One region of the Streptosporangium sp. NPDC005286 genome, then DNA from elsewhere that is predicted to be linked to it. Evidence: riboswitches for the same ligand, from Rfam matches in the RefSeq annotation. Region 1 holds a riboswitch; each other region holds the start of a gene.
What was found. A riboswitch is a leader RNA that binds a small molecule or an ion and turns the genes downstream of it on or off. The one in region 1 is predicted to bind cobalamin.
Positions count from the first base shown of each region.

Region 2: linked by a shared signal. The riboswitch ahead of cobN (cobaltochelatase subunit CobN) and the one ahead of metE (5-methyltetrahydropteroyltriglutamate--homocysteine S-methyltransferase) in region 1 are both predicted to bind cobalamin.
Region 3: linked by a shared signal. The riboswitch ahead of ABZU75_RS37800 (ABC transporter substrate-binding protein) and the one ahead of metE (5-methyltetrahydropteroyltriglutamate--homocysteine S-methyltransferase) in region 1 are both predicted to bind cobalamin.

Region 1 covers NZ_JBEXGU010000043.1:36,096-45,607, forward strand. The annotation lists gene metE (5-methyltetrahydropteroyltriglutamate--homocysteine S-methyltransferase) at 1-1,686, opposite strand, end outside; cobalamin riboswitch at 1,787-2,006, opposite strand; gene ABZU75_RS18120 (GNAT family N-acetyltransferase) at 2,066-3,076, shown strand; gene ABZU75_RS18125 (O-acetyl-ADP-ribose deacetylase) at 3,175-3,687, opposite strand; gene ABZU75_RS18130 (helix-turn-helix domain-containing protein) at 3,770-4,090, opposite strand; gene ABZU75_RS18135 (serine hydrolase) at 4,278-5,222, opposite strand; gene ABZU75_RS18140 (AbrB/MazE/SpoVT family DNA-binding domain-containing protein) at 5,375-5,626, opposite strand; gene ABZU75_RS18145 (hypothetical protein) at 5,715-6,200, opposite strand; gene ABZU75_RS18150 (NADP-dependent oxidoreductase) at 6,471-7,403, opposite strand; gene ABZU75_RS18155 (helix-turn-helix domain-containing protein) at 7,512-8,186, shown strand; gene ABZU75_RS18160 (hypothetical protein) at 8,256-8,636, shown strand; gene ABZU75_RS18165 (MerR family transcriptional regulator) at 8,966-9,512, opposite strand, start outside.
Region 2 covers NZ_JBEXGU010000006.1:69,931-79,442, reverse strand. The annotation lists gene cobN (cobaltochelatase subunit CobN) at 1-2,488, opposite strand, end outside; cobalamin riboswitch at 2,520-2,724, opposite strand; gene ABZU75_RS04240 (precorrin-3B synthase) at 2,740-4,158, shown strand; gene ABZU75_RS04235 (precorrin-8X methylmutase) at 4,155-4,781, shown strand; gene ABZU75_RS04230 (precorrin-2 C(20)-methyltransferase) at 4,879-6,402, shown strand; gene ABZU75_RS04225 (cobalt-precorrin-6A reductase) at 6,390-7,130, opposite strand; gene cobM (precorrin-4 C(11)-methyltransferase) at 7,145-7,894, opposite strand; partial or broken gene cbiT (precorrin-6Y C5,15-methyltransferase (decarboxylating) subunit CbiT) at 7,891-8,460, opposite strand; gene ABZU75_RS04210 (pyridoxamine 5'-phosphate oxidase family protein) at 8,477-8,893, opposite strand; gene ABZU75_RS04205 (MFS transporter) at 9,104-9,512, opposite strand, start outside.
Region 3 covers NZ_JBEXGU010000167.1:6,044-15,555, reverse strand. The annotation lists gene ABZU75_RS37835 (ABC transporter ATP-binding protein) at 1-271, shown strand, start outside; gene ABZU75_RS37830 (ABC transporter permease) at 271-1,845, shown strand; gene ABZU75_RS37825 (hypothetical protein) at 1,901-2,242, shown strand; gene ABZU75_RS37820 (hypothetical protein) at 2,378-2,572, shown strand; gene ABZU75_RS37815 (hypothetical protein) at 2,556-2,741, shown strand; gene ABZU75_RS37810 (hypothetical protein) at 3,295-3,579, shown strand; gene ABZU75_RS37805 (hypothetical protein) at 3,573-3,764, shown strand; cobalamin riboswitch at 3,779-3,978, shown strand; gene ABZU75_RS37800 (ABC transporter substrate-binding protein) at 4,192-5,142, shown strand; gene ABZU75_RS37795 (iron ABC transporter permease) at 5,139-6,215, shown strand; gene ABZU75_RS37790 (ABC transporter ATP-binding protein) at 6,212-7,006, shown strand; gene ABZU75_RS37785 ((2Fe-2S)-binding protein) at 7,003-7,701, shown strand; gene ABZU75_RS37780 (hypothetical protein) at 7,690-7,896, opposite strand; gene ABZU75_RS37775 (hypothetical protein) at 8,510-9,512, shown strand, end outside.

The sequences.
Region 1 (9,512 bases):
GTCGCGGACGAACGACCAGGCGAGCATGGTGACCGGGCCGGTGAGCATGCCCTTGACGGGCTTGTCGGTGAGGGACTGCGCGTAGGTGGCCCAGCCGATCGTCATCGGCTCCGGCCGGAAGACATCGCTGTGCAGGATCGGCGGACGGACGCAGCGCGACCCGTAGGACTGGACCCAGCCGTGATCGGTGGCGGCGTATCCGTCGAGCCGTTCGGCGAAGTACTGCACCATGTCGTTGCGTTCGGGCTCGCCGTGGACGAGGACGTCCAGGCCGAGTTCCTCCTGCAGGGCGATCACCCGTTCGACCTCCTCCCTCATGGCCTGCTGGTAGGCCGCGTGGGTGAGCTGCCCGGCCTTGTGGGCGGCGCGGGCCTTGCGGATCTCGGGGGTCTGCGGGAACGAGCCGATGGTCGTGGTCGCCAGATCCGGCAGGCGTAGCGCGGCCCGTTGGGCGGCGAACCTCGCGGCCCGGTCGCCACGGCGGACGCCGTCGCCGAGCATGTCGAGACGGGCCCGGACCCGGTGGTCGACCGTGGCGGCCTCGGCCTCGGTCTCGGCGGCGGGGAGCGGGCCGGGGGCGTCGGAACGCGAGGCCCGGCCGAGGGCGACGACTTCGGCGACCTTCTGCCGGGCGAAGGCCAGACGACCCCGGACGGCCGGGGCCAGCGCGGTCTCGGCGTCCAGGTCGAGCGGGACGTGCAGCAGCGAGCAGGAGGTGCTCACCTCGACCTGGTCGGCCAGGCCGAGCAGGACCGCGCAGGTCGCCTTCGCCCGCTGAACGTCGGTACGCCACACGTTGCGGCCGTCCACCACCCCGGCGACGACGGTCTTGCGGGGTAGTCCGCCGACGGAGGCGAGCACGCCGAGATTTCCCGGCCCGGCGACGAAGTCCAGACCGACCGCCTCGACACGGGTTGCGGCCAGCATGCGCAGCGCGTCCGCGTCGACCGTACCGAAGTAGGTCGCCACCAGGATCCGGGGCCTGTTGGGCAGCTCGCCGAGGCGTTCGTAGACGCGGGCGAGCGCGGCGATCTCCTCGGCGTTCCGGTCGGAGGCCAGGGCGGGCTCGTCGAGCTGTACCCACCGCGCGCCCGCCCCGGCGAGCCGTTCCAGCAGGTCGGCGTAGACCTCGACGAGCTCGTCGAGCAGGTCGAGAGGCCGGAATTCGGCGGGCGCGCCGGGCGAGGCCTTGGCGAGCAGCAGATAGGTGAGGGGACCGACCAGCACCGGGCGGGTCTCCACCCCCAGGGCCCTGGCCTCCGCGTATTCGGCCAGCGGCTTGGACCGTGCCCCGTCGGCCAGCCGGAACCGGGTGTCCGGCCCCACCTCGGGCACGATGTAGTGATAGTTGGTGTCGAACCACTTGGTCATCTCCAGCGCCGGGACGTCCTGGACGCCGCGGGCCATGGCGAAGTACCGGTCCAGGCCGGTCAGGTGCCGGTAACGGCCGGGCACCGCGTCGACCATGACGCTGGTGTCGAGTACCTGGTCGTAGAGGGAGAACGTGTTCGACGGGATCGTGTCGAGGCCCGCGTCGCGCAGGCCCGTCCAGACCTCCTGGCGCAGGACCTCGGCCGTCTTCGCCAGGGCGGTGGCGTCGGAGCGCCCGGCCCAGTAGTCCTCGGTGGCGAACTTCAGTTCCCGGTGTGTCCCGATACGGGGGTATCCGAGGATCGTCGTTTGCATGGCAGCTTCCCTCGCTGAGCCACGGGCGGCCGGGCAGGAGGGAAGGAGCGCGCGGCGCGCGTCCCTGGCCCTCCCACGAGGCCGCGGACCACCGCGCGCCGAACGGCGCACGGGCGGAGGCAGGTCTTCGGACTCGCGGGCGCCACACCTGGGACAGGCATGTCCTACTGGCCGTCGCTTCCCAGGCCCAAAGGCCCAGTGCGTGGTGACGGCGGTCGTTCCCACTCACCGCTGCGGGGCAGTCCCGGATTCCCACCGGGTTCCCTCTTACGACATCCAGATCCCGGGGACCTGGATGAACCATCCGCGCCCAGGAGTCTAACCGGGCGGGCGGCATTTATCCCGTTGAGTTCTCGGAGACGATCTGTAGGTTGTCAGCATGTCTTCGTCGCTTCGCCTGGAGAAGGTCACCGCGGACAACGTCGAGGCCGCGTGCCGGCTGCAGGTGCGACCCGACCAGGAGGAGTTCGTGGACCCGGTCGCGTGGTCACTTGCCGAGGCGTACGCGCAGCCTGAGATCGCCTGGCCTCGACTGATCTTCGACGGCGAGCAGCTGGTGGGCTTCGTCATGGGCTTCTTCATGGTCCGTTTCAACCCGGACGACCCGGATGACACGCCCCGCTGTGGAATCTGGCGGCTGAACATCGCCGCCGATCAGCAGGGGCGGGGATATGGCCGCTTCGCGGTGGAGTCCGTGTGCGCGGAGGTCCGCAGACGTGGACAGACCCGCGCGACGGTTACCTGGGCTCCGGGAGAGCACGGGCCCGAGCGCTTCTACCTCCGGCTCGGCTTTCGCCCGACCGGCGAGAAGAGCGGCGATCAGGTCGTCGGCGAGCTGGCCCTGACCGGGCACCGAGATGCATTCCAGATGGGCCCGGCCGAGGTCCGCCGTCTGACGACCGAGGACTGGAAGACGTTCCGTGATGTCCGGCTCGCGGCACTGGCGGACGCACCGGAGGCCTTCTCCTCCTCACTCGGGCGGGAACAGGCGTACGACGAGGCACGGTGGCGTGCCGGGATGCTGCCGGAGCGCGGGGTGAAGGCGGTCGCGGTCGTTGAGGGCCGGGTGGCCGGGGTCGCCGGAGGCTGGGTGCCCGAAGACCGGGGTGGGGCGGTCGAGGTGTACGGCATGTGGGTCGATCCGGCCGCGCGGGGCGCCGGGGTCGGTGCCCTGCTCGTCGAGGAAGTCGTCGCGTGGGCCGCCGAGCACGGGCATCGGAGGGTCGAGCTGTGGGTCGTGGACGGCAACGACGGGGCGGCCCGGCTGTACCGGCGCCTGGGCTTCGAGGCCACCGGCGAGTCCGAGCCGCACACCAACGACCCCGGCGTCCACGAACGGCTCATGGCCCGCGTGCTCGACGCCCGGCCCCGGGGCCCTCACGGCACCTGAGGGTTCGTTAGGGCTGGGAGGCTTCGCCGGCGAGCTCAGGCGACCGGTGTGTTGGAGAGGCAGGCACGGCAGCCTTTGTGTCAGTGGTTCGCCACCCCTCACCCGGCGTCGAGTGCCCTTTCGAAGACGGCGTAGGCGTCCGGGGTGAACAGTACGAACCGCAGATCCGTGACCTGTGTCGGTGCGCTGCGTACGGTGCCGAGCGCGATGCGGGCGGCGTCGTCGATGGGCCAGCGGTAGATCCCGGTGGATATCGCGGGGAACGCGACGCTGGTCGCACCCAGCTCGTCGGCGACCCGGAGCGACTCCCGGTAGCAGGAGGCCAGCAGGTGCGAGCGGTCCTCGGTGGCGGAGAAGACGGGGCCGACGGTGTGGATGACCCAGCGGGCCGGCAGGTCGCCCGCGACGGTGGCCACGGCCTGGCCGGTCGGCAGCCCCTTGCCGTAGTGCGAGGCGCGCAGCTCGCGGCAGGCGGCCAGGATCGCGGGGCCGCCACGCCGGTGGATGGCCCCGTCGACCCCGCCGCCTCCCAGCAGCGAGGAGTTGGCGGCGTTGACGACGGCGTCGACCTGCTGCGCGGTGATGTCCCCCTGGACCAGCGTTACCTGCATGAGGTCGAGTCTGCCAGCGGAACCTCGATTCCCGGCGCCGATTCCACCGGCTTGACGCGGGTCCTCGCGCACCCGCTGAACCTCAGCCAGGAAGATCGTGAGGTTTCACCGGAGCGCCGGAGCGCTCGGCCACGTCGATCGCGGCGGCGGCCAGGGCCAGCACGGGGAAGATCGCATGTGACGGTACCCGGTAGACCCCCCGCTCGGGCTGCTCGACCAGCCCGGCCGAGGCCAGCGTCTTGAGGTGGTGGTACAGCTGGCCGGGGGAGGCGAGGGCCAGCTCGGCCTGCAGGTCGGCGACCGGCTTGGGCCCGACGACCAGCAGCTGCAGGATCTCGAAGCGCGCCGGATGCCCGGCGGCGGCCAGCACCGCGGCCAACGGCCCGGTCGGCTGCTGAAGCAACCAGCCGGGGCTGCGGGCCACTTCCCACAGCCACTGGTAGCCGCCGAGCCTGGCCTGGCCGCCGTAGGTGATCAGGCCGGTGTCGTCGCCGTCCGCCGGTGGCTTGGGAACGGTGAGCGCGGCCTCGAGGGCGGCGACCCGCGCCTCGAGGTCCTGGAGCCGGTCGTCGACACTGGTCAGGGTTGCCTCACTTCAATGCTGCGCGGACTTTCGCGAAGAAGACGGGATCGGTCGCCATCCGCACGATGAACTGCTGATGAGCATAGCTGCGCATCCCGGAGAACCAGGTCGCCTCAGGCAGTCGCCGCAGTGCGAGGACGGTCTCGCGCGGCTTCTCACCTGGCCGGACGATGTACATGGCCTCGCTGATGACGCCGGGCAGCGCGCCCCCCTTGGTGCCGATGAGGAGCGTGCGGGGGTCGGCGCCGGGCTGGCGCATCGGCCACTCCAGGTGCTTGCTCGCCGTCTTGTCCTTCCTGAGTCCGGCGAGCACTTCGCGCAGCACGCCAGGTTCGACGCGGGTCACGGTTTCGGCCCAGGCAGCCTGCTGGGCGAAGCCGGGGAGTGTGGGCCGCACCTGCGTACCGGCCTTGACGTAGTTCTTCAGACAGACGTCGGCGGGCAGCGTGCAGCCGCCGAAGGCGCGTAGTATCTCGCCGTTGATGGTACCGACGCCGGTCTGCGCGATCTTGCGCAGCGCGCCGGGGCCGAGGCGGTCGCGCAGCAGGTCGGCGGCGGCGTTGTCACTCTCCTCGATCATGGCGGAGACGACCTGGTCGAGCGTGACGCTCGCACCGGGCTTGAGCCGTTCGAGCGCCGCTTCGTGGGCACCACCGTCGGTGCCGGGCAGGTGGTAGGCGTTCCACAGGGCCATGGAGACGCGTTCGCCCGGCTTGACCCTTCCCTTGCGGACGGCGTCGGCGTAGGCGGCGAGATGGATGATCTTGGTGGTCGACGCCACAGGGGTGAGGCGATCGGCGTTGTGGCTGATGCCCCGGGTCACCAGCGCGACGTCGTCGGGGTGGGCCTGGATGTAGGCGAGTACGGCCTCAACGTCCTTGAGTTCGGCGGGGGCGGCGGGGTCGGCGCCGGCGCCGGTCATCGGGACCGCCAGCACTGTGGTCAGGAGCATGCTGAGGATGGGTTGCATTCCTCGATTTAACCATAAATTCGAAATTTCGGAATACCGAGTTTTGGGGCTGACGGGTAGCGGCCGTGGTCACCTCTGGCCAGGGCGGGTGGCGGTCCTCTCCGGTGCCGCCGACGTCGCCGTGGCGGCACCGGTCAGCTCCAGCTCTCGCGACTCGTCTCGACGTCCACGGCCTCGGTGAAGCCGGGGATGGTGCCGATCACCCCGTCGAGGCGGCTGCGGTGTCGCCGGATGACGATCTGGCCACCCTCTTCGGCGATGTCAACCAGGTCTCCCGGGTGAAGGCCGAGCGTGCGCGGCACCGATGCCGGCAGGGCCACCTGGTTCTTGCTGGAGATGCGTGCCGGCCCCGTACGCCTGGCACGCGTCCTCTTGCCGTGCTCCATAACCTTTGCGGTAGCCATCACAAGTAGAGGCGAAACCGTGTCACGTACGGTGGGTGATTGATTTCGGAAAGTTGCCATCCTTCGCCGGTCAGGTGAACCTGAGCGTGATGGCGTCGCTGTGTCCGGACCAGTTCAACGTCAGACGCCAGCATCCCGCCTTGGGCAGGTTGACCGACGAAGGCCCGGGGCCTCCGTCGATCTCGCGGACCACCGACGTCGTCGTCCCGTCCAGCATCGCTTTGATGGTCAGCGGCCGCATCGGCTGCTGCGGCAGCCGCGAGACCCAGAGAATCTTGTTCGTGACCTCAGGATCGGTGGAGGCCGTCAGTGGGTAGCCGAACAGCACGGCGATGATGTCGCCGTGCTCGCTGAACACGTGGGGCACGCCCGAGCCGTCATCGCTGAACCCTGTCCTCGCCCAGGTGGGCAGCGCGTCCCGGGTGACGGTGGAAACGCACGCGCCGGCCGACGGCCGGGCGTCTTCGGCTCTGGGTGCCGGACCGCTCGCCGAGCATCCCGCCGCCAGCATGACGAGTGCGCCGATGGCCGGCAGGCCACATTTGATCGCGGCCATGCTCCATCCTCCACGATGTAGAAAGATCCTCTCGTGTGGATTGTCCGCTGCGGACCGAAAGAAGGCCAGGGCGTTGTGAGCCCCCCGGCAGGGACGCTGCCGGCGAATGTGCTGGTCTGCCGGACCGCGCGTCCGTGGAGTGGCGCGGTGGGTGAGTAGGCGTGGGGCTCAGCGGGCGAGGTTCCCGCCGGTGTGATGTGCACAGATCCCGCTCCCTCGACCACCTGGTCTACGAACGGGAGTTCGCCGCGCAGGGGCGTGTCGCAGAGGTCACGGTACGGACAGGACGATCTTTCCGCGGGCGTGACCGGTGGCGCTCAGTTCGTGGGCCTTCGCTCCGTCGCCGAGCGGGAGGACCGCGTGCAGTGGCACGGTGAACCGGCCCTCGGTGGCCAGGGCGGCCGCCACGGCCAGGCCGGCGTAGCCGGGCTCGTCGGTGTTGCCGGGGCCGCTGTGGGAGAGCCGTACGCCGTGTTCGTGCGCGTTCAGGTCGGCGACGGACACGACCCGGTTCGCGTCACCGGCGATGGCGACGAGGTCGGGAAGTGAGCCGGAGCCCGCGGCGTCGAGCACCGCGTCGACACCGTCGGGTGCCAGGGCGGTGACCCGCTCGATGAGGCCGGGGCCGTAGGTGGTGGGCGTCGCACCGAGGCCGGCGAGGAACTCGTGGTTGTGCCGGCCGGTCGTGCCGATCACGGTGGCCCCTCGGGCGATCGCGAGCTGCACGGTTACCGTGCCGACGCCTCCGGCCGCGCCCTCGATCAGCAGTGTCGTGCCCGTCGTGACGCCCAGTGCGTTCAGGACGCGGGTGGCCGTCTCGACGTTGGCCGCCGCGCCGCCGGCCTGTTCCCAGCTCAGCGCGTCCGGCTTGGCGGCCCACGCGGTGAGCACGGCGAACTCGGCCGCCGCGCCGCCGAGGTCGGCGACGTCGACCACTCCGAAGACGGCGTCGCCGATCGCGACACCGGTGACGCCGTCCCCGATTTCGTCGACGATGCCCGCGGCGTCCACACCGGGGATGTGCGGCAGGTCGAGGGGCAGGAACCGGTGGAACACGCCAGAGCGCAGTTTCCCGTCGGAGGGGGTGACACCGGCGGCCCGGACGGTGATGCGGATCTCGTCGGGACCGGCGTGCGGCTCCTCGGCATCGGCGACGGTGAGCACGTCAGGAGGGCCGTACTGGGAGAACTGAAGGGCGAACATGTCGGTGCCTCTCCGGAATGGAACCAAAAAGTGGACGCGGTGTTCCGTTTGCCTCGGACCCTAACATGAAATCGGAACACCCCGTCCACTTGCGCTAAAGTGAGAGACATGATCGCCAATGCCTCTCGGATGCCGAGCGACACCGCCGAATCGCAGGGGCTGCGCACCGATGCGCTGCACAATCGCAACCGGATCGTCGAGGCCGCCCGCGAGACCTTCGCCGCACTCGGACTCGACGTGACGATGCGCGAGATCGCCCGGCGCGCCGACGTCGGGGTCGCGACGCTCTACCGTCGCTTTCCCACGAAGGAATCGCTGATCGTCGAGGTGTTCGCCGAGCAGATAGCGGAGTGCGTGTCGGCCGTCGACGACGCCCTCGCGGACCCCGACCCGTGGCACGGATTCTGCATGGTCATCGAGAAGGCGTGCACCATGCAGGCCGTCGACAGGGGATTCACCGCGGCGTTCCTCTCGGCGCTCCCCGGCGCGATCAGCTTCGAGCGGGAACTCGACCACAACGTACGCGGTTTCGCCGAACTGACGCGGCGGGCGAAGGAGAGCGGGCAGCTACGCGCCGACTTCGTGTACGACGATCTCAAGCTCCTGATCATGGCCAACGGAGGCATCAGCGCGGAGTCCCCCGAGGTGACACTGGCCGCGTCGCGCCGGCTGGTAGCCCTGTTGCTCCAGTCCCTCCACGCCCACCCGGCCGACCCGCCCGCCCCCCTTCCACCGGCCGTCGCCCTCGGACCGCATCACCTGGTGAACCCACCGACGAGGTGAACGGTCCTTGTTAACAGGCCGTCGGCACGAAGACCACGAAATATGCTGGAGTCCCATATCGTGCGATCCGTGCCGAATCCACGAACCGGTCCCGGTGGCGAGTCACCCGACAGCCGGCTCGCCTCCGTACTACGAGCCTCCTCTGAACTTGTCGCCTGGATCGCAACGCCCTGGGCCCTGTGGTCGGTCTCCATCCCCTTGGCGATCCTGTCGGTCGTAGTGCTCATCGGCCTGCCGACGGTGTTCACCACTCCCGGCGACAAGGCCCACGGAGTGGTCCCCGTACCCGGCCTGGTGACGATCGCGCTGGTCGTCCTCCAACTGGTCGCCGCCGTGACCTCCTCCTGGATGGCCTGGGCCACCCCGGCGGCGATCGTGATCACTGCGCTGGGGGCGGCCTGCGTGATCACCGAGCTCCCCCGCTGGCGCTGGCTGACCAGACGACATTGACCACCTGTCACCAAGCCAGGCACACCGCTGCGGCGAGCACTTCCGGGCAGAGCTGAACCGTATCGACCCGATGACGGTAATCAACTGAGTTCTGATGTATGCGGAATGGCCGTGTACGAGGTTGCCGCGAAGTTACCCGAGATCCCCGTTCTGAAGGCTCATCACGGAGCACTGGCCATGCTGGATGCCCCCCTCGGCCCCGACTGGGAATTACGACGCGCTGTGCGGTCCGGTAACAGTCAGGACCGCGGATGAGCGCGCCGAGGAGCAGGCCGGTGCCGACCGATCGGGGGTAGGGCGGAGCCCTTCCCTCTTGGGGCGGCCCGTGATCAGATCAGGGCTACGCGCAGCGCGGCGATGAACCATTCGAAGGCAGGGACACCGGGCGGAAACGGCGGCCTGCCGTTGAGCACGCCCACGAGCTGCCAGTACCGCTCCACCCGGCGGTCGGTGAACGTCTCCACCTGGTCGGCCACCCGGATACGGTCTCCGGCGGGCAGTCCCGGATCCACGATCCGATCCAGGATCGCCCTGCCCTCGGCCGACTCGGGGCTGATGCCGGCAGCCACCGCTCTCCCGGCGTGCTCGAGGACCAGAGTGGGGTCGTACGGCTGCGGCCCGGATTCGTCGCCGGGTGTGGCGCCGGCCACCGCCATCTGGCGTACGCGTTCCTGGAAGCCGACGTCACCCACGAGTTCGGCGAGCTCCAGCCAGGCCTCCACCTGTTCCGGGGTGGGTTCGTCCGGCAGCTCTGCCGGGATCTGGCGCATCGAGGCCGCGATGTGGGCCCCTGGCGCCTGTGGGTCGATGCCGTCGAACGTACGGTCGACGAAGTCGTCGATCATTCGCTGCCGTTCCTGAGCGGACAGGCGGATC
Region 2 (9,512 bases), on a different contig from region 1:
AGAAGTTCCGCCCGGTCGGCAGCACGTTGATCAGCCCGCGCAGCGGCGACCCGCTCGGCCCGGCGGGGACGTAACCGCCGTCGAGCGCGTGCAGCACCGCGCCGATCTCGTCCGTGGTCCTGGCGAGCCGGGGCACGATCTCCCTGGCCGCGAACCCGAGCACCTTCTCCACGGCGGCCAGGACTCCGGAGTCGCGGTCACTTCCGTCGGCGAGGACGGACGCGGTGACGGGGGAGACGGCGAACGGGTCCCAGCCGTGCTCCTCCATGCCCTCGACGAGGGCGCGGGCCAGCGACTCGGCCTCGTCCACGCTCACCCTCGCGGCGCCGCCGTCTTCGGCCAGGCCGAGGGCCTCACGCAGGCCGGGGAGTGCCTCCTGACCGGCCCAGATCTGGCGGGCGCGGAGCATGGCCAGCACGAGGTCGACGCGGGCCTTCCCCTCGGGGGCGCTGCCGAGCACGTGCAGGCCGTCGCGGATCTGGACGTCCTTGACCTCGCAGAGCCATCCGTCGACGTGCAGCAGGAAGTCGTCGAACCCGCTGTCCTGCGGCCGGTCGTCGACGCCCAGGTCGTGGTCGAGCCTGGCGGCCTGGATCAGCGTCCAGATCTGCGCCCGGATGGCGGGCAGCTTGGCCGGGTCCATGGCCGCGATCGAGGCGTGCTCGTCCAGCAGCTGCTCCAGCCGGGCGATGTCGCCGTAGGTCTCCGCGCGGGCCATCGGCGGCACCAGATGATCGACCAGTACGGCGTGCGCCCGCCGCTTGGCCTGCGTGCCCTCACCGGGGTCGTTCACCAGGAACGGGTAGACCAGCGGCAGGTCGCCGAGCGCCGCGTCGGGGCCGCAGGAGGCCGACATCCCCGCCGACTTGCCGGGCAGCCACTCCAGGTTGCCGTGCTTGCCGACGTGCACGATCGCGTGCGCGCCGAAGTCGTCGGCCAGCCACCGGTAGGCGGCCAGATAGTGGTGGCTCGGCGGCAGGTCGGGGTCGTGGTAGATGGCGACCGGGTTCTCCCCGAAGCCGCGCGGCGGCTGGACCATCACCACGAGGTTGCCCGCGCGCAGCGCGGCCAGCACGATCTCGCCGTCGGGATCGCGGCTCCGGTCGACGAACAACTCGCCCGGCGGCGGCCCCCAGTGCGCCTCGATGCCGTGCCGCAGGTCCTCGGGCAGCGTCTCGAACCACGCCCGGTAGCGCGCGGCCGGGATCCGCACCGGGTTCGCGGCCAGTTGCTCCTCGGTGAGCCAGTTCCGGTCCTGGCCGCCTGCCGCGATCAGCGCGTGGATCAGCGCGTCGCCGTCCCGCTCCGCCACGCCGGGGAAACCGTCTCCGAGGTCGTACCCGGCCTCCGTCATGGCCGTGAGCAGCCTGACCACGCTGGCGGGGGTGTCCAGGCCGACCGCGTTGCCGATCCTGGAGTGCTTGGTCGGGTACGCCGACAGCATCACCGCGATCCGCCGTTCCGGTGCCCGGACATGCCGGAGCAGGCCGTGCCGTACCGCGATGCCGGCCACCCGCGAGGCCCGCTCGGGATCGGCCACGTACACGGTCAGGCCCTCGTCGTCGACCTCCTTGAAGGAGAACGGCACGGTGATGATCCGCCCGTCGAACTCGGGGATCGCCACCTGGGAGGCCGCGTCGAGCGGGGACAGGCCGTCGTCGTTCTCCCGCCAGGCGTCCCTTCCCGTGGTCAGGCAGAGGCCCTGCAGGATCGGCACGTCCAGCTCGGCGAGCGCGCCGACGTCCCACGCGGAGTCGTCCCCGCCCGCCGAGGCGGTCGCCGGGCGGGTGCCCCCGGCGGCGAGCACGGTGACCACCAGGGCGTCCGCGGCCCGGAGCGTGTCGAACAGGTCGGGCTCGGCGCTGCGCAGGGAACCGCAGTAGACGGGCAGGGCCTGGCCGCCCGCCTCCTCGATGGCCAGGCAGAGCGTCTCGACGAAGGCGGTGTTGCCCGCGACGTGGTGCGCGCGGTAGTAGAGCACGCCGATGACGGGGCCCTCGGTGCGTCGCGCGACACGTTCGAGGGGGCCCCAGCTCGGGGTGGGCGCGGGCGGGGCGAAGCCGTACCCGGTGAGCAGCACCGTGTCGGAGAGGAAGGCGTGCAGCTGGGCCAGGTTCGCCGGACCGCCGTGCGCGAGGTAGGCGTGCGCCTCGGCGCAGACCCCGCCGGGCACCGTGGACAGCTCCATCAGCTCGGCGTCGGGGGCCTGCTCGCCACCGAGGATCACGACGGGCCGCCGGTCGGCGAGCAGCGCGTCCAGCCCGTCCTGCCATGCCCTGCGTCCGCCGAGCAGTCGCACGACCACGAGGTCCGTGCCCTCGGTCAGCGCGGGCAGGTCCTCGGCGGACAGCCTCGCCGGGTTGCCGAGCCGGTAGTTCGCACCGCTCGTCCGCGCGCTGAGCAGGTCGGTGTCGGAGGTCGACAGCAGCAGGACGGCAGGCGGCGCGGGTGGCACGGCCGATCGCGGGGTGGGCGGCACGGAACGCATGCAGAAGTCCTCCCTCGGGGTCCTCGCCCCGGGTCGTCGTCATCGCGACGGCAGGAGTCTCCTGGCTCCCGGATCAACGCTCACCCCGGCCTTCCCGTCCGTTGCCGGACCGTGGCCTTCGGTGGGGTTCGCTCCCCGGTTACAGTGGCGGGACCGCGCCGGTTTCACACCGGCTTCCTCCCTGCGCCGTCGCCTAGGTCACACTATGCCAGGCGGACATCCGTAAAGAAATGGGAGCTACCATCCACTGCGTGTCAATAACCGACCCTCCCGGAAGAACCCGGGCCGACGCGTGTCCCGGAGCGCTCCAGGTGCACGCCGCGGCCGACGGCGGCCTGGCGCGGATCCGGGTTCCCGGCGGGGCGCTCACGGCGCGTCAGCTCCGCGTGGTCGCCGCCGCCGCCCGGGAGCTCGGATCCGGCGTGATCGAGCTGACCTCCCGGGCGAACCTCCAGGTACGCGGCCTCCCGCCGCAGGACGGCGAGCCCCTTCCCGTCGTGCACCCGGCACGCGACGACACGCGCGTTCCGGACGACGGCCGGCGGCTTTCCCCGGCATCCGACTTCGCCGTGCGGCTGGCCGCCGCCGGGCTGCTACCGTCGGCCACGCATGAGCGGGTACGCAACATCGTGGCCTCACCCCTGGCCGGGCGGGCACCCGCGAGCCTGCTCGACGTCCGTCCGCTCGTGTCCGAGCTGGACGGGGAACTCTGCGCCCGGCCCGTGCTCGCCGACCTGCCCGGCCGGTTCCTCTTCGCGCTCGACGACGGCTCGGGCGACATGGCGGCTCTCGGCGCGGACGTCACGCTGCTGCCGGTCGATCCGGTGGACGCCTCGGCGGACGTCTCCGAGGTGGCGCTGCTGCTCGCCGGTGCCGACCTGGGGCTGCGCGCACCCGTCTCCTCCGCCGTCACCGGCATGCTCGCGGTCGCCGAGGCGTTCCTGGCCGAGCGCGCCGAGCAGGGGTCGGGCGCGTGGCGGCTCGCCGAGCTGACCGACGGCCCAGTACGGGTCTCGGTCCGCGGGCTCGGGACGGAGCCGGCTCTCCGGCTGTCCGCCCCCGCCGTACGACGGGCGCGAACGGTGGACAGCGGCACAATCGGGGTCGCCGCGCAGCGTGACGAATGGTCGGCCCTCACCGTTCTCGCCGCGCTCGGACGGCTCACGGCGGCCCAGCTGGAGGCGCTCGCCCAGGCGGCCGAGCACGGCGGGGGAGAGGTCCGGGTGACGCCGTGGCGGACGATCGTCGTCCCCGACCTGCCGCCGCCGGAGGCCGACGGCCTGCGGGCGACGCTCACGGCCGCGGGCCTGGTCGGCGACCCGGCGTCGCCGTGGCTGGGCCTGACCGCCTGCGCCGGCCGGCCCGGATGCGCCAAGGCCCTCGCCGACGTCCACGCCGACGTCCATGCGGGTGTGCGCGCGAACGGCGGCACCGGTTCCGAGTCCGGTGCGGACGGTCCTGACGACGTCCACCCCTCGCGGGGCCGCACCCGTGCGCTCCCCGTGCACTGGTCGGGCTGCGAGCGGCGGTGCGGACGCCCGCGTGGCCGGGTCGTGGACGTGGTCGCGACCGGAGACGGATACCGCGTCGAGGCGGACGGCGTGAGCCGTACGTTCGCCGACGCCGAGCAGACGAGCGCCGCGGTGGCGGCGACCAGAGAGGGAAAGTGATCGACTACATCAGGGACGGGGCGGAGATCTACCGCCGCTCCTTCGCCACCATCCGCGCGGAGACGGACCTCGGCGGCATGCCGCCGGGCGTCGCCCAGGTCGCGGTCCGCATGGTGCACGCCTGCGGCATGATCGACCTCGTCGACGACCTCGCGTGGTCGCCGGGAGTCGTCACGGCGGCGCGCGAGGCGCTGCGCGACGGCGCGCCCGTGCTGTGCGACGCCATGATGGTCGCCTCCGGCGTCACCAGGCGACGGCTTCCGAAGGCGAACGAGGTGGTCTGCACACTCGGCGACCCGCGGGTCCCGGAGCTGGCGCTGCGGCTGGGCACCACCCGCAGCGCCGCGGCGCTGGAACTGTGGCGCGACCGGCTCGACGGCGCGGTGGTCGCGATCGGCAACGCGCCGACCGCGCTGTTCCGCCTGCTCGAACTGGTCGAGGAGGGTGCCGGACGCCCGGCCGCAGTGCTGGGCGTGCCGGTCGGCTTCATCGGGGCCGCGGAGTCGAAGCTGGCCCTGGCCGAGCACCCGGCCGGACTCGACCACCTGGTGGTGCACGGACGCAGGGGCGGCAGCGCGATGGCGGCGGCCGCCGTCAACGCGATCGCGAGCGAGGAGGAGTGAGCGGGTTGAGCGGGGATCTCGGGTGCCTGTACGGGGTCGGACTCGCGGTGGCGGCGGCTGCCGTCAACGTGATCGCGGGTGAGGAGGAGTGAGCGGGTTGAGCGGGGATCTCGGGTGCCTGTACGGGGTCGGACTGGGGCCGGGAGACCCGGAGCTGGTGACGGTGAAGGCGGCCAGGCTGCTCGGCGCGGCCGACGTGATCGCCTACCACAGCGCCCGGCACGGGCGGAGCATCGCCAGGTCGGTGGCCCTGCCCTACCTGCGGGGAGACCAGGTCGAGGAGGCGCTGATCTATCCGGTGACCACCGAGACCACCGACCACCCCGGCGGATACCAGGGCGCGCTCGACGACTTCTACGCCGACTGCGCCGTGCGGCTGGCCGCGCACCTGGACGCCGGGCGCGACGTGGTGGTTCTCTGCGAGGGCGACCCGCTTTTCTACGGCTCCTACATGCACATGCACAAGCGGCTCGCGCACCGGTACCCGACCGAGGTGGTGCCGGGGGTGACCTCGATCAGCGGGGCCGCCGCGGTGCTCGGCCGCCCACTGGTCGAGCGGGACGAGACGCTGACCGTGCTGCCCGGCACGCTCCCGGCGGACGTGCTGGCCGAGCGGCTGGCCGCCGCCGACTCGGCCGCGGTGCTGAAACTCGGCAGGACCTTCGAGAAGGTCCGCGCCGCCTTCGCCGAGGCCGGTCGCCTCGACGACGCCTGGTACGTCGAGCGGGCCACCACCGGTAAACAGCGCATCGAGCCGCTGGCGGACGTCGACCCCGAGTCGGTCCCCTACTTCTCCCTCGCGCTGCTGCCCAGCCCGCTCACGCCGTTCTCCGCGAAGGCCGTGGCCGACCGCGAGGAACAGGCCGGGGACGGGCGGCGCGGCGAGGTCGTCGTGGTGGGGCTCGGCCCCGCCGGGCGGCCGTGGCTGACCCCCGAGGTGCAGGAGGCCCTCGCCCGGGCCGACGAACTGATCGGCTACGGCCCCTACCTCGACCGGGTGCCGCCCAACCCGCGCCAGCGCCGCCACCCCACGGACAATCGGGTCGAGGCCGAGCGCGCCGCGCACGCGCTGGAGCTGGCCGCCGCCGGATCACGGGTGGTCGTGGTCTCCTCGGGCGATCCGGGGGTGTTCGCCATGGCAAGCGCGGTGCTCGAGGTCGCGTCCGAGCCGAGGTTCGCCGACGTCGAGGTACGCGTGCTGCCCGGCCTGACCGCCGCTCAGGCGGTGGCCAGTCGCGCCGGGGCTCCGCTGGGTCACGACTTCTGCGTGCTGTCGCTGTCCGACCTGCTCAAGCCGTGGGAGGTCGTCGCGGACCGGATCACCGCCGCGGCGCGGGCCGACCTGGTACTGGCGATCTACAATCCGGCCTCGCGGAGCCGGACCTGGCAGGTGGCCGCCATGCGCGACCTGCTGCTCGAACACCGCTCCCCGCACACGCCCGTCGTCATCGGGCGGGATGTCGGCGGCCCGGCGGAGAGCGTGCGCGTCGTGGAGCTGGCCGACCTCGACCCCGCCGAGATCGACATGCGCTGCCTGCTGATCGTGGGCTCGTCCACCACCCGGCTCACCGAACGCGGCGGACGGCCCGTCGTCTACACCCCGCGCCGCTACCCGGCCTGAGCCTCCACCCAGGCCGCGGCGGCCTCGGCGGTGTCCGCCAGCTGGACACCGCCGGGGATCGGCGGCCGCCGTACGATGACCACCGGAATCCCCAGCTCCCGCGCGGCGGCCAGCTTGGCGGTGGTCATCTCGCCGCCGCTGTCCTTGGTCACCAGCACCTCGACGCGGTGCTCGCGCATCAGCTCCAGCTCTCCGCGCAGGGTGTACGGCCCCCGGGAGAGCACGACCACCGTCCGGCCGGGCAGCGGCGGGGTGGGCGGATCGACGGACCTGGCCAGGAACCACAGGTCAAGGCCGGTGAACGCGGCCAGGCTGCGGCGGCCGGTGGTGAGGAAGACCCGTCTGCCCAGCTCCGGCAGCAGGCGGGCGGCGGCCTCAAGCGTGGGCACCCAGCGCCAGTCGTCGTCCGGACCCTGGCGCCAGCCGGGACGGCGCAGCACCAGCAGCGGCACCCCGGTGCCGGCGGAGGCCGCGACGGCCGATGCGGTCATCCGCCGGGCGAACGGGTGGGTGGCGTCGACGACCAGGTCGATCGCGTGCTCCCGCAGCCAGTCGGCGAGCCCCTCGGGGCCGCCGAATCCACCCTCGCGCACCTCGCCGACCGGGAGCCTGGGGTTGGCGACCCGTCCCGCCAGCGAGGACACCACGTGCAGATCCGCCCGCCCGTCCAGCCGGGCGGCCAGCGCCCTGGCCTCCGCGGTCCCTCCCAGGATCAGCAGGCGTCTCATCTCGGTCCCGCCGGTCAATTCCGGCACCTGTCCGCCGAGTAGAGGTGGCTGTCGGGGAACGCCGAGGCCGTCAGCACCCGCCCGACCACGATCACCGCCGTCCGCAGCACCCTGGCGGCCCTGACCCGCTCGGCGATGTCGGCCAGGGTGCCCCGCAGGATCACCTCGTCGTCCCTGCTCGCCCGGGCCACCACCGCGACCGGGCAGTCGGCGCCGTAGGCGGGGAGCAGTTCCGTGACGACCGCCTCGATCCGCTGCACGGCCAGGTGCAGCACCATGGTCGCCCGGCTCGCGCCGAGCGTGGCCAGGTCCTCGCCCTCCGGCATCGGCGTGGCACGCGCGGACGTACGGGTGAGGATGATGGACTGCCCGACTCCCGGCACGGTGAGCTCCCGCTTCAGCGAGGCCGCCGCGGCGGCGAAGGCCGGGACGCCCGGCACCACGTCGTACGGGATGCCGAGCGCGTCCAGCCGCCGCATCTGCTCGGCCATCGCGCTGAAGACGGAGGGGTCGCCCGAGTGCAGCCGGGCGACGTCCAGCCCGGCCGCGTGCGCGCCGGCCATCTCGGCGACGATCTCATCGAGGGTGAGCCCGGCGGTGTCCACCAGCCGTGCCCCGGGCGGGCAGTCGTCCAGCAGTTCGCGCGGCACCAGCGACCCGGCGTACAGGCACACCGGGGACGAGGCGATCACCCGCAGGCCGCGCACCGTGACGAGGTCGGCGGCTCCGGGGCCCGCTCCGACGAAACACACCCTGGCCGTCAAGACTCCTCCTTGACCGATGACCAGACGGTCACCGGCATCATCGTCCGCCAGCCGGTGAAGCCGCCGACCGGGGCGGCGCGGCCGACCGCGAGGCGCACCAGGTCTCCGCCGTGCCTGCCGTACCAGTCGGCCACGACCGCCTCGGACTCCAGGGTCACCGCGTTGACCACCAGCCTGCCGCCCGGCCTGAGCGCCGCCCAGCAGGTGCTCAGCACGCCGGGGACCGTCGCGCCGCCGCCGACGAAGACGGCGTCGGGCACGGCCAGCCCGGCGAGCGCGCCGGGGGCCGCGCCGACGACGACCTCCAGCTCGGGCACTCCCAGCGCGGCCGCGTTGCGCGCGGCCCGCTCCGCCCGGTCCCGGCGGCTCTCCACCGCGACGGCCCGGCACGCGGGATGGCAGCGCATCCACTCGATCGCGATGCTTCCCGCACCCGCGCCGACGTCCCACAGCAGCTCGCCGGGGACGGGCGCGAGGCGGGACATGGTGACCGCCCGCACCTCGCGCTTGGTCAGCTGCCCGTCGTGCTCGAACGCCTCGTCCGGCAGCCCGGGGACGCGGGGGAGCGGGACGTGTCCCGGGTCAGACATTGCCGAGCACCCGGGTCACCTGGATCTCGATCACGACACGGTCGGGGTTCACCCGGGGGGCGCGGTAGCGCAGCGCGTACCGGCGCTCGGCGTCGGCGACCTCCTCGGGGGTGTCCCGGAGCACCGCACGCCCCTCCAGGGTGGACCAGCGCCGCCCGTCGACCTGGCAGACGGCGGCCGGCGCGCCCGCCGGACCCGCGGCGGCCACCAACCGGCCCTTGTACGACCCGCGCGAGGTGATGACCCGGGCGATCGCCGTGCCGACGTCGAGCGTCACCCCGACGGGCACCACGTGCGGCGTCCCGTCGGATCGGACGGTGGTCAGCGTGCACAGGTGCCGCTCATGCCAGAACGCGTCGAACCCCTCGCCGAGCCCGGCCAGGTCCGGCCGCGTGGCCCCCACAAGCATCACGTCACCCCAATGGTCGTCGGTACGTTCACCCGATGACGAACCCCCGTGGCGTACCGTCGCGGGGTGCCGCCCTCTCCCGGTGCCGGGCAGGGCGCGCCGCACGTCACCCGTGGCGGGGCCAGAGTGTACTCGGAGACGGGGGTGACGGCCGAGGCCAGGGTCCTTCACACCGGGCCGGGCACGGCGTGGGTGAAGCCACCGTCCGGGTCAGACCGGGTCAGACGACCCGGACCCGCTCGGCAGCAGCAGCGCGACCAGCACGCCCACCCCGCACAGGGCGGCGGTGATCAGGAAGATCTCGCTGTACTCGGTGTGCAGCGCCGCCCTGACCTTCTCCTCGTACTCGGCCAGCCGGGTGGCGTACACGGCCGGGTCCACGCCGAAGGGCAGCGGGGTATCCAGGTCCGCGGTGAGAGACTGGAAGCGGTGGAAGCCCCAGGCGGACAGTGCGGCGACGCCGAGCAGCATGCCCATCATCCGGGCCACGACCACCGCCGCCGAGGCCACCCCGTGCTGGACGGCGGGGACGGCACGCAGCACCGCGGAGGAGACCGGTGCGATCACCAGACCCAGACCGAGACCGGCGACGATCAGGTCGGCGTCCATCCGGTACCCG
Region 3 (9,512 bases), on a different contig from region 1:
CGACGGCCGCATAGTCGAGACCGGCACCCTCTCCGAGTTGCGCCACCTGACCAGGACCACCATCACCGCGGAGCTGGCCGGGTCGCCCAACGGCCTGCACGGCGTGCACGACCTTCGTATCGACGGCAACCGGGTGACCTTCCAGGTGACGACCGGCGAGCTCGACGCGGCGTTGCGCCAGCTGACCAGCCTGGGCGTGCGCACGCTGACCAGCCAGCCGCCGACGCTGGAAGAGCTGTTCATGCGCCACTACGCCCGGGTGGACAGCTGATGACGGGCACGCGAGCGCTGGTCCGGCTGATTCTGCGCCGCGACCGCGTGATCCTGCCGATCTGGGTGCTCCTGCTGGCGATCATGCCCGTCACCCAGATCTCCGCCATCGGCGGACTCTATTCCACCGACGCCGAGCTGCAGGCCTTCGCCGCCTCCATGCGTGCCACTCCGGCCTTCTTCGCCCTGTACGGCCCGCTGCTGGACTGGCACGTGGCGGCGCTGGGCGTGTGGCGCGCCGGATTCGTTCCGGTGATCCTCGGCCTGGCCAGCCTGCTCACGGTGATCCGGCACACCCGGGCAGAAGAGGAGAGCGGACGCCGCGAGCTGCTGGGCTCCACCGTGCTCGGCCGCCACGCCCCGCTGGCCGCCGCCCTCATCGTCGTCGCGTCGGCCAACGTGATCGCCGGCCTGATCGTGGCCGGCTCCCTCGCCGGGACGTATCCGGTAGCCGGCGCACTGGCGGCCGGGCTCGACTACGCCCTGGTCGGCATCGCCTTCGCCGCGATCGGCGCGGTGGCCGCCCAGCTCACCGAGAGCGCCTCCGGAGCTCGGGTGATCGGCATCGCCGCTTTCGGGCTGGCGTTTCTGCTGCGGATGGCCGGTGACACCACCGACGCCTCCTGGCTGTCGTGGTTGTCGCCCATCGCCTGGGGGCAAAAACTGCGCCCCTTCGCCGACGAGGAATGGTGGCCGCTGGCTCTGTTCGCCGCCTTCATCGCCGTGACCTGCTACGCCGCCTACGCGCTAGCTGCCCGGCGCGACGTCGCAGCCGGCCTGCTACCGCCCAGGCTGGGTCCCGCGCAGGCCGCGCCCGGCCTGGCTGGCCCGCTCGCGCTGGCCTGGCGCCTGCACCGCGGGCTGCTGCTGGCCTGGTGCGCGGGCTTCGCCGTCTTCGGCGCGGTGATCGGCAGCGCCGCCGACGCCGCCTCCTCCGCATTGCGGCAAAACGCCCAGATCATGGAGATGCTCAACCGGCTCGGCGGCGGAACCGACCCGGCCGACCTGTTCATCGCCGTGCTGATCGGCATCTTCGGCATCGCCGTGTCCGGCTACGCCATCCAGGCCGCGCTGCGGCTGCGTACCGAGGAGAGCCTCGCCCGCGCCGAGCCGCTGCTGGCCACCGCGGTCAGCCGCGTCGGCTGGGCGGCCGGCCACACGCTGTTCGCCGTGCTCGGCCCGGCGGTGGTCCTCGCCGTGACCGGCCTGGCCGTCGGTCTGTCGTACGGTGCGGCCTCAGGAGACATAGCCGCCCACCTGCCTGCCACGCTGGGCGCGGCTCTCGCTCAGCTCCCCGCGGTATGGACCTTCTCCGGTCTGGCCCTCGCCCTGTTCGGCCTGCTGCCCCGCCTGGTCGCCGCGGCATGGGCGGTCCTGGCGCTGTTCCTGCTCTTCGGCCAGGTGGGCGCGCTACTGGAGCTGCCCCAGGTGCTGCTGGACCTGTCACCCTTCAGCCACCTGCCCACACTACCGGGCGGCGATGTCTCGGCGACCCCGCTGGTGGCCATGACCGCGATCGCCGCGGCGCTGACCATCGCCGGCCTGTACGGCTTCCGCCGCCGCGACGTCGGCTAAGCGTGTTCTTTAACCTCGGGCCTCGAACGGTTTTCGGGGGGTGCGGGTGGCCTCGGTGACTGAGACACCGTCGTCGACCAGGCGGCGCAGCGTCGCCGGTTCGGCGGACCCCCGCAAGACCTTCACTGGCGCTGAACCCGCCGCGGTCGACGCTCAGCTGGGTGGGTTCTTCCACCTGGACGTCGCCGCCCGCCGCCGGGCGATGGCCGCCAACGGGGCTCGCAACCAGCTCGGGCGCTGCAGTTGGGCACGGTGCGTTTCCTGGGCACCTTCCTACTGGACCCCCAAGTTCCGCCACCAGCACCTGGCCGGCCTTGGGCACCACATACGGCTCGGCGAAACTGCTGCCCGCGTCACCGCCGAGGCTGCCCCCGCCACCCGCTGGCGTCCCCGCTGACCTCATTCACAGAGACCCGCTCCGGTGGAAGATGATCTCCATCAGCGCGGAGCTCAGTAAGAAATTTCTGACCGTCTTCCCTGGTCAGATAGTTTCGTCGGCGCCCGAGTAAAGGTCGATAGCGGAGGGCCAGAGGTGGACGACGTTCTCGCCGCTGACGAAGCCGGCAACCTTCTGACCGCGTTTCATCTGGTTACGGAGGAAGCTCGCTTCGATGACGGACCCCTGCCGCTGGCGCTGACGGCGGTGTGGAATGACGAGCGGCTGCTGCTGGTCTCACCGCCTGCGCCGGTGCTGGGAACTGCCCGGCGACATGATCGACCCGAGTGAGACACCACGCCAGGCGGCCTTGCAGACCGGCCTGGAGGTCGCTGACCTCGTGTTTGCCGGACACGCGCGTTTCGTGCTCGGCCCCGAGAGGCGCGTCGAGTACGCGGCCCTCACCACCGCGCACCCTGGCTTCACCCCCAACGAGGAGATCAGCGCGATCTGCTGGTAGGACGGCGTTCAGCCCCTCGTCGGCCGCGTCGAGCTGCTGGACGCCTATCTGGGAAAGCTGGCCAGGGGCAGGTAGCTCTGGATAGACCATCAGTGAAGCGCAGGACTGATGTCAGCGGAAACGCAGGTCTGTGACAGTGAAGTCGGGCAAGCGCAGAACAATGTCAGCAGGATTCAGCACCCTATGAGTGCGGAAACAGCCTTGGCCGTCGAGCCAGAACGCGCAACTCAGAAGCCCAAGAAGGGACAGCCGGTATCCGACTGCTGCCAATGAAACTCTCGTGGCAGTTGGCGCTTTGATCACCCGGAGCGCCTGGCGCCTCAATCGGCCGACGGTCTCCCAGCTCGCGATCAGTCGCCTTTGGCCGTCGAGTCGGCGCCCCGGTCCGGATGTGCCACGCCCGGATCTCAGCCGCTCACTCCGACCATGCACGCCGGGCCCGGCATCCGCTCCCCGCCCAGCCGGGGAGGCATCACGACCGCGTGCACGATGCCCGAAGAACGCATCCGCAGGTTGGACGTCGGCGTAGGCGGCCCTCGCCGCGGCGGCGATCGTGGCCAGCGCCTCGTACCGGCCCGACGCGCCCTCCACAGGCTCGCGGTGGTGCGGTCCATGGTCGCGGGTGGCGGCGATCGAGTGGCTGGATCCGCTGTGGCCCGCCGGTCACTGGGTCCCCGAGCAGATCCGGGCGGCGGGCGGTGAGCCGCTGCTGGCCGAAGCGGGCGAGCACACCACCGCCATCGGCTGGGAGAGGCTGCGAGCCTCCCAACCCGAGGTGGTCCCGCTGATGCCCTGCGGCTTTCCTCCCGAACGGGCGCGAGCGGAGTGGCTTTGCTGACCTGCCATCCGGGCTGGGCCGACCTGCCGGCGGTCCGCGCGGGCCAGGTGTGGGTGCTGGACGGACCGGCGTACTTCAACAGGCCCGGGCCGCGCGTGGTACGAGGGGTGGAGGTCCTCACCCAGGTGCTCCACGGTGTGCGCGCCGGTGCTCCCGTCGAATGTGGGGAGGCGCGCCGGGTCTGACGGGTGGTACGCACTTTGTCGTTGATGGGTGGTGTGCGAGCATGGTCGGCGTAGGCGAGCGCGGAACGAGGAAGCCGGTGTGAATCCGGCGCGGTCCCGCCACTGTGATCGGCGAGCGAATCCCGACGAAGCCACTGCCCGGATAACGGGTGGGAAGGCCGGGAGGAGCGTTGACCCGAGAGCCAGGAGACTCACGCGGTCGCCTCCTCAGAGAAATTGGGGCGGATCTCCCCAAGAGAGGAACGGTGATCGCCATGCCGCGCATCTGGCATGAGGGCCTTCGGGATGCCCGCGTCACGAGCTTCTTTTAAAGATCCGGCTCCTTGCCCCATCCCGCTCATCGGGCTCAGCCCGTGAGTGAAAGGACCTGTTCATGACGAGCCGACGCTCGCTTTTCTTCCTCCCACTTCTAATATCCGCCTTGCTGGTGGTCGGCTGCGGAACCACCGAGCAGACCGCCGGTCCCACGGGCGCCGCGAACCCGGCGGCGAGCTCGGCCGCCGCGGGGTTCCCCCTCACCGTGACCAACTGCGGCGTGACCACTACCTTCCAGAAGCCACCGCAGCGGGCGGTGACACTCAACCAGCACGTCACCGAGATCATGCTCGCTCTCGGACTGGAGAAGTCGATGGTCGGGACCGCCTACCTCGACGACGAGATCCAGCCCGACTACCAGGCCGCCTACAACGGAATCAAGGTGCTCGCCGAGGAGTACCCCTCTTACGAGGCGTTGCTGTCGGCCGAGCCCGACTTCGTCTACGGCGGATTCAACAGCGCCTTCGCCGAGAAGGAGGGGCGCGGCCGGGACGCCCTGGCCAAGGCCGGGATCGACTCCCACGTCAACATCGAAGCATGCCCGACCGGTCCGGTGACCATGACCCAAGTCGAGGACGAGATCCGGACGATCGGCAAGATCTTCGGCGTGCCCGACCGCGCTGAGCGGCAGATCGCCGCGATGCGCGGCGTGCTGGACGGCGTCAAGGCCAAGATCGACGGGGCCGACCCGATCAAGGTGTTCGTCTACGACAGCGGCGACAAGACCGCCTTCACCGCTGGCGGCGCCGGAATCGGCAACGAGATGATCAAACTGGCGGGTGGGACGAATCTGTTCGCCGACCTTCCCAAGTCCTTCGGAGACGTCTCCTTCGAGCAGGTCGCCGAGCGGGCGCCCGACGTGATCGTCATCTACGACTACGGCGACGATTCCGTGGAGGGCAAGAAGAAGTTCCTGCTCGCCAATCCGGCCCTCAAGGACGTGCCCGCGATCAGGGACCAGCGGTTCGCGGTGCTGCCGCTGTCGTCCACGGTGCTGGGCGTACGGATGCCCTCTGGCGTGGAGTCACTGGCCCGCCAGATCCACCCGGACCGCTTCGCGTGACCAAGATCGCCCCGTCCAGGCCGTCGGCACCCGTGGTCGTCGGCGGTCGCGGGCGCGTGCCGTACACGCTGGTCCTGGCGGTGCTCGCCGTTGCCGTGGTGGCGGCCGCCACGGCCGGGGTCGCGGTCGGTTCGGTGCGCCTGCCGTTCGGCGAGGTGTGGGCCATCGTGCTGCACCGGCTGTATGCGCCTCTGGTCGAGCCCACCTGGGCGCCGGTCCGGGAGACGATCGTGATGGACGTCCGCGTCCCTCGCATTCTGCTGTGCGGCGTGGTGGGCGCGGGGTTGTCGGTGTGCGGGATGGCCCTGCAGGCGCTGGTGCGCAACCCGCTGGCCGACCCGATGCTGCTCGGGGTGTCCTCGGGCGCGACGGTCGGCGCGGTCGTCGTCATGGTGTTCAACGTCTCGCTGCTGGGGGCGTTCTCGCTGCCGCTGGCCGCTTTCGCCGGTGCCTTCGCGGCGCTGGTGCTGGTCTACTTCCTGGCCCGCACCGGCGGGCGGATGACGACGGTGCGGCTGGTGCTGTCCGGGGTCGCCACGGCCGAGGTCCTCTCGGCGGTGGCCAGCTACCTCATCGTCACCTCCAACGACCCGCACAAGGCCGATTCGGCGCTGCGCTGGATGCTGGGCGGCCTGGCCGGCACCACCTGGGACCTCGTCTGGATCCCCGCGGCGGCAGTGCTGCTCGGCACCGGCGTGCTGCTGGGTCTTGGCCGCCCGCTCAACCTGCTGCTGGCCGGGGAGGAAGCCGCCGCCGCCCTGGGGCTGAACGTGCACCGCTTTCGCGGCGCGCTGTTCGCGCTGGTCGCCCTGATGATCGGCGCGATCGTCGCGGTCAGCGGTTCCATCGGGTTCGTGGGGCTGATGCTGCCGCACGTGGTGCGCCTGCTGGTCGGCGCCGACCATCGGCGCGCGCTGCCCGCTGTCGCCCTGCTAGGCGCGGCCTTCCTCATCGCCGCCGACCTCGCCGCCCGCAGTGTGATCGCCCCCGAGGAGATCCCGATCGGCATCCTGACCGCCCTGACCGGAGGGCCTTTCTTCCTGTGGCTCATGCGGCGGAGGGCGGCCCGGTGACCCCGGCGGACAGACCCGCGGCTCTGCGCCTAGAGGGCGTCGGCGTCGTCGTCAGCGGCAAGGTCCTGGTGCGGGAGGTGTCCTTGGACATCGCCCCGGGCGAGGTCGTCGCGCTTGTCGGCCCCAACGGCGCGGGCAAGTCCACCCTGCTGCGCACCCTCTACCGCGCACTGCGCCCCACGTCGGGACAGGTGACGTTGGACGGCGAAGACGTCTGGCGGATGACCGGCAGGCGGCTGGCCCGGCGGCTGGCCGCCGTCCTGCAGGAGGCGCCCGGCGAGTTCGAGCTGACCGTGTACGACGTGGTGGCGATGGGCCGAACCCCCTACAAGCGGGCGTTCCAGGGCGACGACGCCGACGACCGGGCCATCGTCACGGGCGCGCTGCAGGAGTTGGACGTCGCCGATCTCGCCCAGGCTCCGTTCGACCGGCTGTCCGGCGGCGAGAAGCAGCGCGTCCTCATCGCCCGCGCCCTGGCGCAACAAGCCGGGACGATGGTGCTGGACGAGCCGACCAACCATCTCGACCTGCGCCACCAACTGGACGCCCTGCGGCTGGTGCGGCGGCTCGGGGTGACCGCCGTCGTCGCGCTGCACGACCTCAACCTGGCCGCGGCGTTCTGTGACCGGATCTGCGTCATGGACACCGGCCGCCTGATCGCCGCGGGCCCGCCCGCCCAGGTGCTCACCACGGCACTGCTGGCCGAGGTCTACCGGGTCGAGGCCGAGGTCACCCTGCACCCCCGCAGCGGCGTCCCGCAGATCAGCGTGCTTGCGGGAGACCTGACATGACCCGCCTGCGGCCCGCCCGGCCCGAAGCCGTCGCCACCGCACTGGTCGACCTCGCCGACCTGAGCCCTTTCTTCACCCTCGCCGTCGGCGAGACCGACGGCGCCTGGCGGCCCGTCACAGACGCCTACGCGGATGGGCTCGCCCATTTGGTGGCCGACCGGGTGACCCGGTACGGCACGCCCGAGCACCGCATCGCCGCGTCCGTCGTCCAGCTCGGCCACGCCGCCCGGCTGTGGTCTGTCGTGCTTGGCTGCGTCGTCGCGCACGATATCGTCCCCGACCTCGGAGACCTCCACCAGCAGGTGAACGGACCCGCTCTCCGGCTGCCCGTAGCCCGCGGCTGGTACGCACCCGAGGGCGAGGACCTCGTCCAGGTCCTCCACCGCATGGTCATGGACGAGCATCTGGCCGCACTGGCCGCCGGGCTGCGCGTCAAGGTCGCCCCGGGACTGCTGCGCGGCAACGCGGGCTCCGCCCTGGCCGAGGCGGCGCGCACCCTCCTGCGAGCCCGCCCCGCCCTGCGCGGGCCCCTCACCCACCTCGCCGGCCGGCTGCTCGACAGCGCGGCGCTGCGCGGCACCGGCGAGTTCACCGGGCCCGATCTGACCTTCCGGCGACGCAGTTGCTGCCTGTACTACCGCGTCCCGGGCGGCGAGAAGTGCGGAGACTGTTCACTGGACCGGTCACGACGGTGAGAGGCGTCGCAGCAGATAGGTGTCCATGATCCAGCCTTTGCGTTCGCGAGCCTCGGCGCGCAGTTCGCCGATACGGTCGGCGACTTCGGGCACCGGCCCGGCCACCAGGATCTCGTCGGGGGTGCCGAGGTAGGCGCCCCAGTAAATGTGGAACTCCTCGCCCAGCTCGGCGAAGGCGCAGTGCGCGTCGAGCATGACGACGATGTCGTCGGCCGCGGCGGCGGGTGAGTATGTGCCACTTCGGCGTCAAGGTCGGCGACAGTGACGAGGACCTGCGCGCCCTGCTGGCCCGGATCGAGGCCCGCCCCGACATCTTCGCCCTCATGGGAGTGGTCGACGGCTGACGATGTGATCACGAGAAGCGATGGTTGAAGGCCTGCTCTCGGCACGCCTATACGGCTTTGAAGTCGGCGAGCCGGACCTGCGCTCCGCAGGACCGATCGCCTTCGGCTCCTCGACGGAATCCTCTCGGTCACCGACAACGCCGGCGCCATTTTCGCGCCGGCTGTGGCCGACGCCACGGCACCCGCCGAGGAAGTGCCCTCAGCCGAGGAACTCGGTGTCCGGCTAGCGGCGTTCATCGGCTGTCGGGTCCAGGACGTCCACGCCCGCGGCATGGCCGCCCACCCGGTGCTTGGCGAGGTGTACCTGTCGGTGACGCGCGGAGCGGAGCGAGGGCTCTACCAGGCTTAATTCGGATCGCCACCAACGGGTCACTGAGCCAAATGCTGCTCGACGCGGTTGCCTTCGCCCGAGACCACGATGGACCAGCAGAAAGGTGTCGGCCGATGCTGCTTTGCTGACAGACATGACGACGGTGAATTGGGAGCGGATGCCCGGGGAGACGGTAGAGGAGTTCGTCGCGGCGCTGCTGCTGCTCAAGCACCCGCACGGCAACCGGCCCACACCCTCCCGCGGGGATCGGGGTGTCGACGTGCGGGTCTGGAACCCCGACGGCTATGACATCTACCAGATAAAACGCTACAGCCGGGCGCTCACCGCGCGGCAGGCGACCAGCGTCGAAAACTCTTGGAACACCTTCACCGCCGAGACACTGCCCCTGCTGCCGGTGCGCTCCTGGACGCTGGTCACCCCCTGGGAGCCCAGCAACGAGCGGCTTGACTGGCTCGATCAGCTCACCGCCAGCATCGGCATCCGCACCCACTGGATGGGCGGCGCCCGCCTCGACGTGATGGCCGCCGACAACCCCGCGCTGGTGGCGTACTACTTCGGCGACGGCGGGCAACGCCTGCACCGTCTCATGACCGAGGCGCTGCACGGCAGCCGCGAGGTTCCCGAAGGCGTGCCAGCCGAGGATCTACTCCAGGCCATCATCACCCGCCAGCGCAGCCTGACCACCGCGCTGAACGAGGTGGACCCCTTTTACCGCTACGAACTGCACGTGCGTCCCGGCCGCGTGGCCGACCAGCCATGGGACGGCGATCTGCACACCGCCGCCGATGTTGCATGGGTGCACTACCGGCAACTGGACGAGGAGTCCTACCTGGTCATGCGGCTGCTGTCGCGTTGCGCCGAGTCGCTGCACCTACGGCCGATCACGGCCTCAGTCCAGCTCGAGGTCCCCATCGGCTCACCTGAGCACCAGGCGGTCGAAGACTGGCTGCGCTACGGTGCCCCCTTCCACGATGTACCCGGCACCGTCACCAGCATCACTGGGCCACCAGGCCTGCTGCGGGCCAGCGGACCGGGCCGGTTCACCTTCCTGGTTCCCGCCGGATCCGACAACGAACGACCCGACCTGGAGGTCCGGCTGCTGGCCAGCGACGACGCGGTGATACACACGCTCGATC